DNA from 4 places in the Streptomyces sp. NPDC008137 genome. Region 1 is predicted to be linked to each of the others. Evidence: riboswitches for the same ligand, from Rfam matches in the RefSeq annotation. Region 1 holds a riboswitch; each other region holds the start of a gene.
The links. A riboswitch is a leader RNA that binds a small molecule or an ion and turns the genes downstream of it on or off. The one in region 1 is predicted to bind cyclic di-AMP.
Positions count from the first base shown of each region.

Region 2: linked by a shared signal. The riboswitch ahead of ACFZBT_RS06310 (NlpC/P60 family protein) and the one ahead of ACFZBT_RS11170 (peptidoglycan DD-metalloendopeptidase family protein) in region 1 are both predicted to bind cyclic di-AMP.
Region 3: linked by a shared signal. The riboswitch ahead of ACFZBT_RS01865 (hypothetical protein) and the one ahead of ACFZBT_RS11170 (peptidoglycan DD-metalloendopeptidase family protein) in region 1 are both predicted to bind cyclic di-AMP.
Region 4: linked by a shared signal. The riboswitch ahead of ACFZBT_RS34695 (peptidoglycan DD-metalloendopeptidase family protein) and the one ahead of ACFZBT_RS11170 (peptidoglycan DD-metalloendopeptidase family protein) in region 1 are both predicted to bind cyclic di-AMP.

Region 1 covers NZ_JBIBHN010000005.1:280,456-283,446, reverse strand. Annotated here, with positions in the region: gene ACFZBT_RS11175 (insulinase family protein) at 1-1,044, shown strand, start outside; cyclic di-AMP (ydaO/yuaA leader) riboswitch at 1,248-1,412, shown strand; gene ACFZBT_RS11170 (peptidoglycan DD-metalloendopeptidase family protein) at 1,425-2,210, shown strand; gene ACFZBT_RS11165 (FCD domain-containing protein) at 2,403-2,991, shown strand, end outside.
Region 2 covers NZ_JBIBHN010000003.1:68,673-71,663, forward strand. Annotated here, with positions in the region: gene ACFZBT_RS06310 (NlpC/P60 family protein) at 1-794, opposite strand, end outside; cyclic di-AMP (ydaO/yuaA leader) riboswitch at 803-974, opposite strand; gene pcrA (DNA helicase PcrA) at 1,264-2,991, shown strand, end outside.
Region 3 covers NZ_JBIBHN010000001.1:432,228-435,218, forward strand. Annotated here, with positions in the region: gene ACFZBT_RS01865 (hypothetical protein) at 870-1,190, opposite strand; cyclic di-AMP (ydaO/yuaA leader) riboswitch at 1,199-1,407, opposite strand; gene ACFZBT_RS01870 (hypothetical protein) at 1,913-2,380, shown strand; gene ACFZBT_RS01875 (hypothetical protein) at 2,478-2,991, opposite strand, start outside.
Region 4 covers NZ_JBIBHN010000033.1:58,047-61,037, forward strand. Annotated here, with positions in the region: gene ACFZBT_RS34690 (DUF6250 domain-containing protein) at 1-663, opposite strand, end outside; gene ACFZBT_RS34695 (peptidoglycan DD-metalloendopeptidase family protein) at 837-1,760, opposite strand; cyclic di-AMP (ydaO/yuaA leader) riboswitch at 1,765-1,925, opposite strand; gene ACFZBT_RS34700 (alpha-galactosidase) at 2,253-2,991, opposite strand, start outside.

The DNA of each region.
Region 1 (2,991 bases):
GCCTCCCGGCTCGTCAAGGGCCTCGGACTGCTCGCCGACGCCCTCAGGGCGCCCGCGTTCGCGGACAGCGAGGTCGAGCGGCTGGTCGCCAACCGCCTGGACGAGATCCCGCACGAGCTGGCCAACCCGGCCCGGCGTGCCGCCAAGGAGCTCTCCAAGGAGCTGTTCCCGGCGGACTCGCGCATGTCGCGGCCCCGGCAGGGCACCGAGGAGACGGTCGCCGCGATCGACTCCGCGGCCGTACGCGCCTACTACGAGAAGCACGTCCGCCCGGCGACCGCGACCGCCGTGGTCGTCGGCGACCTCACCGGCATCGACCTCGACGCGCTGCTCGGCGACACACTGGGCGCCTGGACCGGCTCCTCGGCCGAGCCGCGGCCGGTTCCGCCGGTGACCGCCGACGACACCGGCCGGGTCGTCATCGTGGACCGCCCGGGCGCTGTCCAGACGCAGTTGCTCATCGGCCGGATCGGCTCGGACCGGCACGACCGCGTCTGGCCCGCGCAGGTGCTCGGCACGTACTGCCTCGGCGGCACCCTCACCTCCCGTCTGGACCGCGTCCTGCGTGAGGAGAAGGGCTACACCTACGGCGTGCGGGCGTTCGCCCAGGTCCTCAGGTCCGCCCCGGACGGGACCGGTGCCGCGATGCTCGCGATCAGCGGCTCCGTGGACACCCCCAACACCGGCCCCGCCCTCGAGGACCTCTGGACGGTGCTGCGCACCCTCGCCGCCGAGGGGCTGACCGACGCCGAGCGGGATGTCGCCGTGCAGAACCTGGTCGGCGTGGCGCCGCTCAAGTACGAGACGGCGGCGGCCGTCGCGAGCACGCTGGCGGACCAGGTCGAGCAGCACCTGCCCGACGACTACCAGGCCGCGCTCTACCGGCAGCTCGCCGCGACCGGCACCGTGGAGGCCACCGCGGCGGCCGTCAGCGCCTTCCCGGTGGACCGTCTGGTGACCGTCCTGGTCGGAGACGCGGCGCAGATCAAGGGCCCGGTCGAGGCCCTCGGCATCGGTGAAGTCGCCGTGGTCGCCGCCGAGTAGCGGGAGCCGAACGCCACGCGCGCGTAGGGGCCCTGGTTGTCTTCTAAGGCACCAGGGCTCCTCTATGTCCGAATTGGGGTGGGAGTTGCCTGTCTGCCCTGTGGGATGCGCTACAAAAGCCGGGATCCGTTTGGGAATTGAAAGTGGCGCCGCTTAGCGTCGTCCGGGCTGTTCGTCAGGCAGTGCGCCGCACCCGCGGCACCGGACAGTCATCGCCGAGTCCCCGTACGGCGCGAGCCAGGGGAGCCGGGGACCCACCGCAGTCCCTGGGGTGAATCGGACGCCCGCGCGAGTCGCGAGGGGGTCCGTAGGAGACCTTCCTGCTCCGAACCCGTCAGCTAACCCGGTAGGCGAGAGGGAAGGAAAGGACCAGCCACCACATGGCGTTCACGCGCGCCACCGGGAAGCACCGTCGTCCCAGCCGGATCCAGCGCCGCACGGCCCGCGCCGCGGGCGTCGCGGCCCTCGCCACCACCGGTGTCGTCGGCGCCGTGGCCGCCCCGGCCCTCGCCGCGGAGCCCGCCGCCGAGCAGACGGGCCTCACCCCGGTCGTCACCATGGGCGACACCGTGGCCCAGAAGATCGACGCCCAGGCCATCGCCCAGAAGCAGGCGGCCGAAGAGGCCGCCGCCAAGAAGAAGGCCGAGGAGGCCGCCCGCGAGCGCGCCGCCGAGGCGGCCAAGGAGGCCAAGGAGCGCGCCGAGAAGGCCCGCGAGGCCAAGGAGCGCGCCGCTCGCGAGGCCGAGCGCAAGCGTCTCAACACCTTCGTGTCCCCGATCTCCGGCTCGTACGTCTCCACCGGCTACAAGTCCGGCGGCGCCGTCTGGTCCTCCGGCAGCCACACGGGCGTCGACTTCCACGCCGCCAGCGGCACGGCCGTCCACTCGGTCGGCATGGGTGAGGTCGTCGAGGCCGGCTGGGGCGGTTCCTACGGCAACCAGGTCGTGATCAAGATGAACGACGGGACGTACACCCAGTACGGCCACCTGTCGTCCAGCAGCGTCTCGGTGGGCCAGAAGGTCACCCCGGGCCAGCAGATCGGCCTGTCCGGCGCGACCGGCAACGTCACCGGCCCGCATCTGCACTTCGAGGCCCGCACCGGTCCCGACTACGGCTCCGACATCGACCCCGTCGCCTACCTCCGCTCGCACGGCGTGAACGTCTGAACATCCGACGGCGACTGTTCTTCCCGAAAGCCCCGGCTCCCCGAGCCGGGGCTTTCGGCGTTCGCCACGGCCGACTGTCCAAAAAATATCCCTGATTTCCTGCCTGCCGTCGGAAATTCCGGCTCATTGCAATAGAGTCACGGAACACACGTCACCAGTCGACGTTTCACGGGGATTAAGCGGAGGTCGGTCATGCGTATTCCCGCGCACTCGGTGTGCACGGCCATCCGGGACGACATCGTCGCGGGTGTCTACGAGCGCGGCAGCCGGCTCACCGAGGAACTCCTCGCGCGCCGCTACGGCGTCTCGCGCGTCCCCGTCCGGGAGGCTCTGCGCACCCTGGAGGCCGAGGGCTTCGTGGTCACCCGGCGGCACGCGGGTGCGTGCGTCGCCGAGCCCACCGAGCAGGAGGCCGCCGACCTGCTGGAGATGCGCATGCTGCTGGAGCCGCTGGGCGCCGCCCGCGCCGCCCAGCGCCGCACCGAGGCCCATCTGAAGGTCCTGCGCGGCCTGGTCCGGCTCGGCCAGGAGCGCGCCCGCCGGGGCAACAGCGACGACCTGCGCTCTCTGGGCGGCTGGTTCCACGAGACACTGGCCCAGGCTTCCGGCAGCCCCGCGCTGACCTCGATGCTCACCCAGCTCCGGCACAAGATCGCCTGGATGTACGCCGTGGAGGCACCGTCCGGGCCCGTGGAGTGCTGGGCCGAGCACGGCGCGATCGTGGACGCGGTGGCGCGCGGGGACGGCGAGCGCGCGCGGGCGGTCACGGCGCTGCACACCG
Region 2 (2,991 bases), on a different contig from region 1:
GTGGACGACGAACCCGCGGACGAGGAGGAGCCGCTGTCGTGCTGCTGGGCGGCCTCCTGCTGGGCGGCTTCCTGCTCCTTCTGCTGCTCGGCCTGCTGCCGGGCCAGCTCGGCGGCCTTGCGGGCGGCCTCCTGCTGCTTCTCCTTCTCGATCGCCGCGAGCCGTGCCTTCTCCTCGGCGGTCAGCTTCGACAGCAGCTCGCGCGCGTCAGCGAGCTTCCTCTGGACGGTCGCCTTGGCCGTCTTCAGGTCGCCCTGCGACTCGGTGAGCGTCTCGAGGCTCTGGGCGGCCTCCTGACGCTTCTCCATCGTCTCTGACTGCTGAGTGATGTAGTCGTCGACGGCCACCTTCTGACGGCCGGTCATCCGGTCCATCAGCTGGGTCTGGTCGAAGTAGTCCTGCGGGGTGTCCGCGAGCAGGAACGTCGCCGTGTCCGGGGTGGAGGCGCCGGTGCGGTACTGGGCTGCGGCGAAGGTGCCCAGCTCCTCCCGCGCCTCGTTGAGCTTCTGGGTGCGCTGGGCGACGTCGTCGAGGAGGGTGTCGACGCGCTTGCGCTGCTTCGCGGTCTTCTCCTTGGCCCCGTTGTACTTCTCGGTCGCGGACCCGGCCTGACGGTAGAGGTCGTCGACCTTCTTCTCGACTTCCTCCAGGCTGGGCTTGTCGTCGGCCTCGGGGGCGGCGTTGGCCGACTGGGACAGCAGGGCCACGGAGGTGAGGGCCGCCGTCGCGAGGGCGGGGGTCCGTATGCCTGCAACGCGCGAACCCGTAGGACGCGACTTGCGGTGCGACGCCAAGGGAGGCGACTCCTTCCATGCTCCGCCTACCGGGTTAGCTGTCGGGTTCGGGCGGGTGCTTCGGAAGGGTTGCCCTACGGCCTTCTCCGGAAAAGGAGTCGGGCCGATTCACCCCGGGGTCTCGGTTGGGTCCCCGGCTCTGGCTGCCGTGCGGCACGCCTGACTCGGCGGAGGCCACGCGGCCCGGCGACGTTCGCCGGTGGGGGTCGTGTGACCTCCTCGCACGGTAGCCAACTCGTGTGGCCCTTGTGAAGGTTGATGGGTGATATGCCCGATACATTTCCGTGACCTTGCTCATGAGCGTCGCCGAGAGTGATCGTTCGAGGGGGGTTGGGCACTGTTCATACGCAATTGTGAAGCCGTAGCGGCCTGTGGTCACGTGCTCCTGGAGGGTGACAGGGGGGTCCTTTCGGCGATGTTCTCAGGGCGGGGGCGGGCTGTCAGTGGGGCGCCCTAGACTCGGAGAGCGATGAGCAGCCTCTTTGACGACAGCTTCCTGGCGGACCTCCAGGCCCAGCGGGGCCCCGCGGACGAGCCCCCGCCGCCGCCCGAGGACGATCATGTGCCGGAGTCCGTTCCGGACGATCTGTTCGGCGGGAAGTTCGACGCGCCGCCGGACCGCGACGCCTACTACCGGGACGGCGCCGCGCGCCCGCCGGTGGACGCCGCCGCGCTCCTGGAGGGTCTGAACGACAACCAGCGCGCCGCCGTCACGCACTCCGGCTCCCCGCTGCTCATCGTGGCCGGCGCCGGCTCCGGCAAGACCCGCGTGCTCACACACCGCATCGCCCACCTGCTCGCCGAGCGGGACGTCCACCCGGGCCAGATCCTCGCCATCACCTTCACCAACAAGGCCGCCGGCGAGATGAAGGAGCGCGTCGAGCAGCTCGTCGGCCCGCGCGTGAACGCCATGTGGGTGATGACGTTCCACAGCGCCTGCGTGCGCATCCTGCGCCGGGAGAGCAAGAAGCTCGGCTTCACATCCAGCTTCTCGATCTACGACGCCGCCGACTCCAAGCGCCTGATGGCCCTGGTCTGCCGCGACCTGGACCTCGACCCCAAGCGCTTCCCGCCGAAGTCCTTCAGCGCCAAGATCAGCAATCTGAAGAACGAGCTGATCGACGAGGAGGACTTCGCCGCCCAGGCAGGCGACGGCTTCGAGAAGACCCTCGCCCAGGCCTACGCGATGTACCAGTCACGGCTGCGCGAGGCGAACGCCCTCGACTTCGACGACCTGATCATGACGACGGTCAACCTGCTGCGCGCCTTCCCGGACGTCGCCGAGCACTACCGCCGCCGCTTCCGCCACGTCCTCGTGGACGAGTACCAGGACACCAACCACGCCCAGTACGCCCTCGTCCGGGAGCTCGTGGGCACCTCCGAGCACCCCGTCGACGTACCGCCCAGCGCGGACGACCTGCCGCCCGCCGAGCTGTGCGTGGTGGGTGACGCCGACCAGTCGATCTACGCCTTCCGCGGCGCGACGATCCGCAACATCCTCCAGTTCGAGGAGGACTACCCGGACGCGACGACGATCCTGCTGGAGCAGAACTACCGCTCCACGCAGACGATCCTGAGCGCGGCCAACGCGGTCATCGAGCGCAACGAGTCCCGCCGCCCCAAGAACCTGTGGACCAACGCGGGCACGGGCGCGCAGATCACCGGCTATGTCGCCGACACCGAGCACGACGAGGCGCAGTTCGTCGCCGACGAGATAGACCGTCTCACCGACGCGGGCGAGGCGAAGGCGGGCGACGTCGCCGTCTTCTACCGCACCAACGCCCAGTCCCGTGTCTTCGAAGAGATCTTCATCCGCGTCGGCCTGCCCTACAAGGTCGTCGGCGGCGTCCGCTTCTACGAGCGCAAGGAGGTCCGGGACGTCCTGGCCTACCTGCGCGTGCTGGCCAACCCGGAGGACTCGGTGCCGCTGCGCCGGATCCTCAACGTGCCCAAGCGGGGCATCGGCGACCGCGCCGAGGCGATGATCGACGCCCTCTCCCAGCGCGAGAAGATCAGCTTCCCGCAGGCGCTGAAGCGCGTCGACGAGGCGTACGGCATGGCCGCGCGCTCCACCAACGCCGTCAAGCGGTTCAACACGCTGATGGAGGACCTCCGTACGGTCGTCGAGTCCGGCGCCGGCCCCGCCACCGTGCTGGAGGCGATCCTGGACCGCACCGGGTACCTCGCCGAACTGCAG
Region 3 (2,991 bases), on a different contig from region 1:
AAGCCTAGCCGTGTGACTACTCACGTGAGTAGTCACCGACTGACACAGTGATCAACAAGAGCGCGGTACAACTTTCCCTACTTCATCAAGGCCCGCGCACGGCGCGGGCGCGCGCCGCCTCTGCGGCGCGGCCTGCCTTCTGTCTGCGCCCCGGCTGGCCGCGCCCGGCGGCGCGCTACGTGCATGCGGGCTGAGGCAGGAAACCCTCTGTGGCTGGGGCGGTCGGCTCCACGGCTTTAGGCAGCCAATTTGGCGCGAGCCTCGAAGATCATGGCCCAAGATCGGGCACTAACGGGCAGGCTCACAAACCTGCCCGATCCGCGGGCTAGCGTAATGGGCCATGATCACTCGCGCCAAATCAGCTCCAGCCCAAAGCCGTTCCGCCAACCTATGGGGCGCCATCATCCCATGCTGGCTCCAGCAACTTACCCTTATAAATCATCGTGACGAGAATTACATAGGCGCTCACTATTTCTGCCCGCCTGACGCGTGAGACATGTCTTGATCGTGTGACTGTCAAGAACGCTCCGCAACGCCAGTTGCGGCATCCGAGTGAACATACAGGAGCACCTTCCGGGGCCGTCCTCGGGCCGTGGAAGGGCGCTCAACGATGATCATCATCGACAGCTACCGACGACTCAGCGGCAGGTCATGACGTTGATCGATAAGGCGGTCGCAGGTCACGGCCGCCGGCCCAACTGATCACCGCAGGGAATTTCGAGGGCACGGAAAAGAGGTCCCGGCTTGGGTGCCGAGACCTCTTCTACCCTGGTCCGCGCCTCCTACGGGGTCGCCGTGGAGATCATGCGGCTCTTGCCCTAGCTGCCCCGGGGTGCCGGAGAGCCGGGTGAGATGCGCGTACTACCGGATCAATGCTGGTTCCGGATGTACTTGATGATCATGATGATGAAGCCGGGAACGAAGAACCCGGCACTGACCCCCGCGATGACTGCCCCGAAGTACGGGAAGTGCCCCCACGTACGCGCGGCGATTCCGGAGACGAGTCCGGCGACCAGCCCGATGAGAAGGATGATCACGGCCTCGAACTTCCGGATCTTGGACCCGTCGTCCCCGCTCCCGCTGCCCGAGCCGGAACTGGAACCTGCCCCGGAACCCGAACCGGGACCCGACCCCGAGACCTGCGGGCCGTTCGACCCCGACACCTGGGGGTCGCTCTGCGTCGCACTCATGTGCAACCTTCACCTTCGTCAGCCGCCTGTGAAGGATGACCTGTCGGATTCGGGCTGGCGAAGTTGCCCGGCCGCTGACGCGGCTTCACCCCAAGGGCTGCTCGGGTCCGTTCATGGCGTGACCGTCCCGGCGACCCGTCGTGCTTGGGTCCTCCACTCCTGCCAATCTCCCGTTAAGGCACGCCCGGATGGTGGCAGGACTCGGCGTCCATCCGGGCCGCCTCGCCTACACGGCGAGGACTTGAGGAGACCCTAGACGCACGCCTGCCTGAAAATCACAACCCAACCCCACTTTTGTGATGTTACTCACCACTAACCCGTTCGGGTGGACAGGCCAACTTCCCAGGTCAAGCAAGGTACTTGGGTCCGAAACCACTTTGATCGGGACACGTCACCCCTCGATGTCGGCTACTGGGTGTGACGTACGTCATTGACGCAAGATACAAGATCGTTCTTTGCAGAGAAACGCCAGGTCACAGCCTTCTTGACGAGCCGTCAAACACGATCTGCCGAGGCCAGAGGGCCGCGTTCGTCTCAAAACCCGGATTCGCCTGCTGAAGCCCGATCTGGTAGAGCCCGGCTCCCGTGTGGTCGGAGGCCGGCCAGGAGCCTGTGAGGGGCGTCTGGAGGGGCACTGTCGGATGCCGGAGAGACGAACGCCCGCGTCAACCGGTTGGGCGGGTGTGCCTTGCTGTCTCTGGGCGCAGCGTCATACTCGCGTTATGGACAAGACGCTGCCGGTTGTCGCCATCATCATTTCATCGGTAAGCGCTCTGTTCACCGGTATCAACGTGGTGGTCGGGTATCGCACCTATAGGCGCGTACATCCAAAGGTGAAGGTACGCATCTTCCGGCGCTCGGTGGTAACCAACCGAGACGGGGTGAAGGAGTATCAGTATGTGTTGAGGTTCCGGAACATGGGGGCTAACCCGGTATCGATTGAGCGCATTGAGTTGGTTAAGCATGTCCGTTGGCATCGTAAAGACACGCTACCCCTACTCAAGGGCGAACGTTTTCTACCGGGAGAAGGTGAACGGGTGCCACCCTTCGACGGCATCACGCACGGATTCTCTGCGCCCGTACGCACGGTGCCAATGAGCGGGCGTTGTCGCTTCAGGGTGTTGCTGTCCAATGGCCGTACGGCCATGAGTCGCAAGTTCCATCAGAGCCGCCTAAAGCCCGATGACTGAGCCGCCCTGAGTCGACGTATGGGGAGCCGCACACACTGAGAGCCCCGTTCCAACTCGTAAGAGGGTAGGGCGGGGCTCTTAGCTATGCCGTGAACGGTTAGCCCTTACGCGGCAGATAGCCGTTAGCCATAGTCGACTTGGGGTCCCAGATACCGACCCACGTCGTACGGCTTTGGGTGCCGTTGGACAGCGTGACATCCACGCGAGCATAGAGCGGGACCTCATGCGGGAACTGGTTCACATAGCGCTCAGTATCAAGCTGACACTGGATACTGATACCGCCGAAAGCCGGGATGTCCCGAGGCTCACCCTCAGGGATATCCAGGGTCAACGGGTATCCGGGGCGACCATCCAACATCATGTCCATCTCGGACCGGTATACCGCGCCGAGGATCTTGCCGAGTATGGTTGTCTGCGGCCTTTCCTTGAGCGGGGTTACCCATACCTTCACGTGATCCGTAACCGTGATGGGGTACTGACCCTTGTTCCTGAGGTCAATTACGAGGGCGAGATCCGTCTCGTCACTGACGAACACGGAGAAGCCAGCCTGTACGCGGGGCTTGGCTCTGCGGAACGTCATCCAAGAGGCCAGCATGTTGAGCCCCGTGAAG
Region 4 (2,991 bases), on a different contig from region 1:
GCTCCAGACGGTCCGGAAGGCGAAGTGCCCGCTCGTGTACGGCTGCGGATCGGTGTAGTCGAAGACGAGCCGCCCGTTGTTCCACCACCGCACCGTCGACCCGTCGGAGACGATCCGGACCCGGTTCGGCTCACCCGGGACCAGGAGCGGCTCGGTGTAGTCGTGGATCAGGGGACGCACACCGGCCTGACCCACGTAACGCCGCAGCCTGGTCGTGGTGTTGTAGTTGGCGCCGTACCCGGCGTAGTACGTCGTCAGATGGTCGTACTCCTCCAGCGCCCCGCCACGCGGCGTCGCGAAGAGGTCCTCCGGGGAGCGGACGTCGGTCGCGTTCCAGAAGTTGTTGAGGTCCGAGACCCGGTCGTTGACCCCACCCTCGGAGACGGGCGTGGCGGTGTACTCCAGGACGTACGGCGCTTCGAGACGCCGTCTGAACCAGACGGTCGCTCCGCCGGGCACGTCGATCTCCAGCACGCCGCGCGAGGCGGTGACAGCGCCGCCGTCCTGAAGTTCGGCCGTCCACCGGGCGAGGCCGTGACAGAAGTCGTCGTGAGCGATGAGGCGGCGGTGAAAGGGCGCGGCGTTCGCGGCCGCCGCCGGGGCGAGGGCGGCCAGGGCGGCTCCGGCGGCCAGGGCTCCGAACGTTCTGCGGGTGGTCGGCACGGGACACGACTCCTTCGGAAAGCGCTTGCACTCACGACGGGATCACTGTGTCCCAACTGCCGCCCCCTGTCGATCCCTTGAGCCGACCCGCGGATGCGCGCACACCGAAGGCCGGACCCGGGGATCGGGGTCCGGCCTTCGGCCGCGTGTCAGGCAGGTGGTCGTGCGGTCGGTCAGCCCACGGAGACGCCGTGCGAGCGCAGGTAGGCGACCGGGTCCACGTCCGAGCCGTAGTCGGGCGAGGTGCGGATCTCGAAGTGCAGGTGCGGTCCGGTCACGTTGCCGGTCGCACCGGACAGCCCGATCTGCTGTCCGGCCGTCACGGTCTGGCCGGCCGAGACGGAGAGCTGGGACAGGTGGGCGTACTGCGCGTACTTGCCGTCCTCGAGCTGGATGACGACCTGGTTGCCGTACGCGCCGCCCCAGCCGGCGGAGACGACCGTGCCCGCGCCGACGGCCTTGAGAGAGGTGCCGGTCGGGACGACGAAGTCGACACCGGTGTGGTAGCCGCTGGACCACATGCTTCCGGACATGTGGTACGGCGTACCGACGGAGGCGCCGGCGACCGGGAGGCTGAAGCCGGAGGCCTCGGCGGCGGGCTTGGCGGCGGCGGGCTTCGCGGCGGCGCCGGCCTTCGAGGACGCCTCGGATGCGGACGACTTCTCGGCCGATGCCTTCGGCTTCTCGGCCGCCTTGGGCGCGGACGACTGCGTCTTGGGCGCGCTCTCCGCCTTCTTGCCGACCGAGAGCTTCAGGCCCGGGTGGATCAGCGACGGGTCGGCACCGACCACGTCACGGTTGTCGGCGTAGAGCTTCTTCCAGCCGCCGCTGACGTTCTGGTCGTCGGCGATCTTCGCGAGATAGTCGCCGGCCTTCACGGTGTACGTGTGGGCGCCCGTGGCCTTTTCGGCGGCCTTCTCCCCGGCGGCCGGAGCGGCCTGGACGGCCTTTTCCGGGGTCGACTGCGGGGTCGCGGCATGGGCGCCTGCGGCCCCCATGAGCGGAAGGGCGAGGGCGGCCCCGCCGGTTCCGGCGACGGCTATGGAACGGGTGAAACGCTGGGACTTCGGGCGGCGGTGCTTACCCTTCGCGGGCATGGCGGATTCCTCTCCGGCGCCTGCGAGGTGAGCTGTCGGGTGCGGGCTGGAGATGCCCGGCCGCGCCGAAGTGCGGCTGTACCCCAAGCCGTTCCGGGAACCGGAACAGGCGTCTTACCTGTGGGTCCCCCGCTCCTGCCATACACGGGTCAGTGTGTGCGGGCTCCGGGCGGCGGCAGGATTAGGCGTCCGTCCGGATTGGTGTGGAACGTAAGCGACCGAGACGCAATGGGACAAGCTTGCGGTTGCCTGTGAGAGCGTTTTTCTTGACCCGTCGGCACATTTCCCGTCACCGAGCGTGGATTCGCGATCTCTGTTTTTCCTCAATGCCCCTGAATAGCGCGAGAATTACGTGAACATGACGACAATACATCGTCACGAATATGACGATGGTCACGCACCCCGACCCCATCTCCTTTACGATCGGGGCACGTTATACCGAAACACCTGAAATGCTTTAAGTTCCCTAATCGCCAGATTCGGACAGAACGGCTACTTACGCAGGCGGATGACTGCGGCATCCAAATCCCCGCGCAGGCCGACCCGCAGTCCGTGATGAGCGAGTACGGCCCCTCGGTGAACTTCGCCCGTTTCGAGGCATTCGTACGCCGCTGCCAGGTCGAGCCCCCGCAGCCGGAGCGCCGGAACGGGCTCGCCGTAGCGCTGCGCCTGGAGCCAGGCGAGGACGACGGTCTCGTCGCCGAGGACGTACTGCACCGCGCTCAGGCCGCCCTCCGGGGGCCGCAGGCGGTACAGGTCCCCGCGCTGCACCACGGGCCGGATCTCCTTGTAGAGCCGGACCCACTCCCGCGCCTCGGCGAGCTCCTCCGGCGTCCACCGCGTGAGGTCGCCGCCCACCCCGAGCACCCCGGCCATCGCGCTGACAAACCGGAACCGCAGGGAGCTGGCCCGCTGGCTGAGCATGGCGTTCGGACTGTCGGTGACCCAGGCGGCCATGACCCGGGCCGGATGGATCTGGCTGAAGCCGTGCTGGATGGCGAGCCGGTCGAGCGGGTCGGTGTTGTCGGAGGTCCACACCTGGTCCGTGCGGCCCAGCACCCCGAGGTCGATCCGGCCGCCACCGCCCGAGCAGGACTCGAAGGCCACCCCGGGGTGGGCCGCCCGAAGCCGGTCCAGCAGGGCGTACAGGGCGTGGACGTGGTCGACCCAGAGCCGCTGCGGGTACGAGTCGTCCGGCCACCCGGCGTCGCTGAAGCAGCGATTGAAGTCC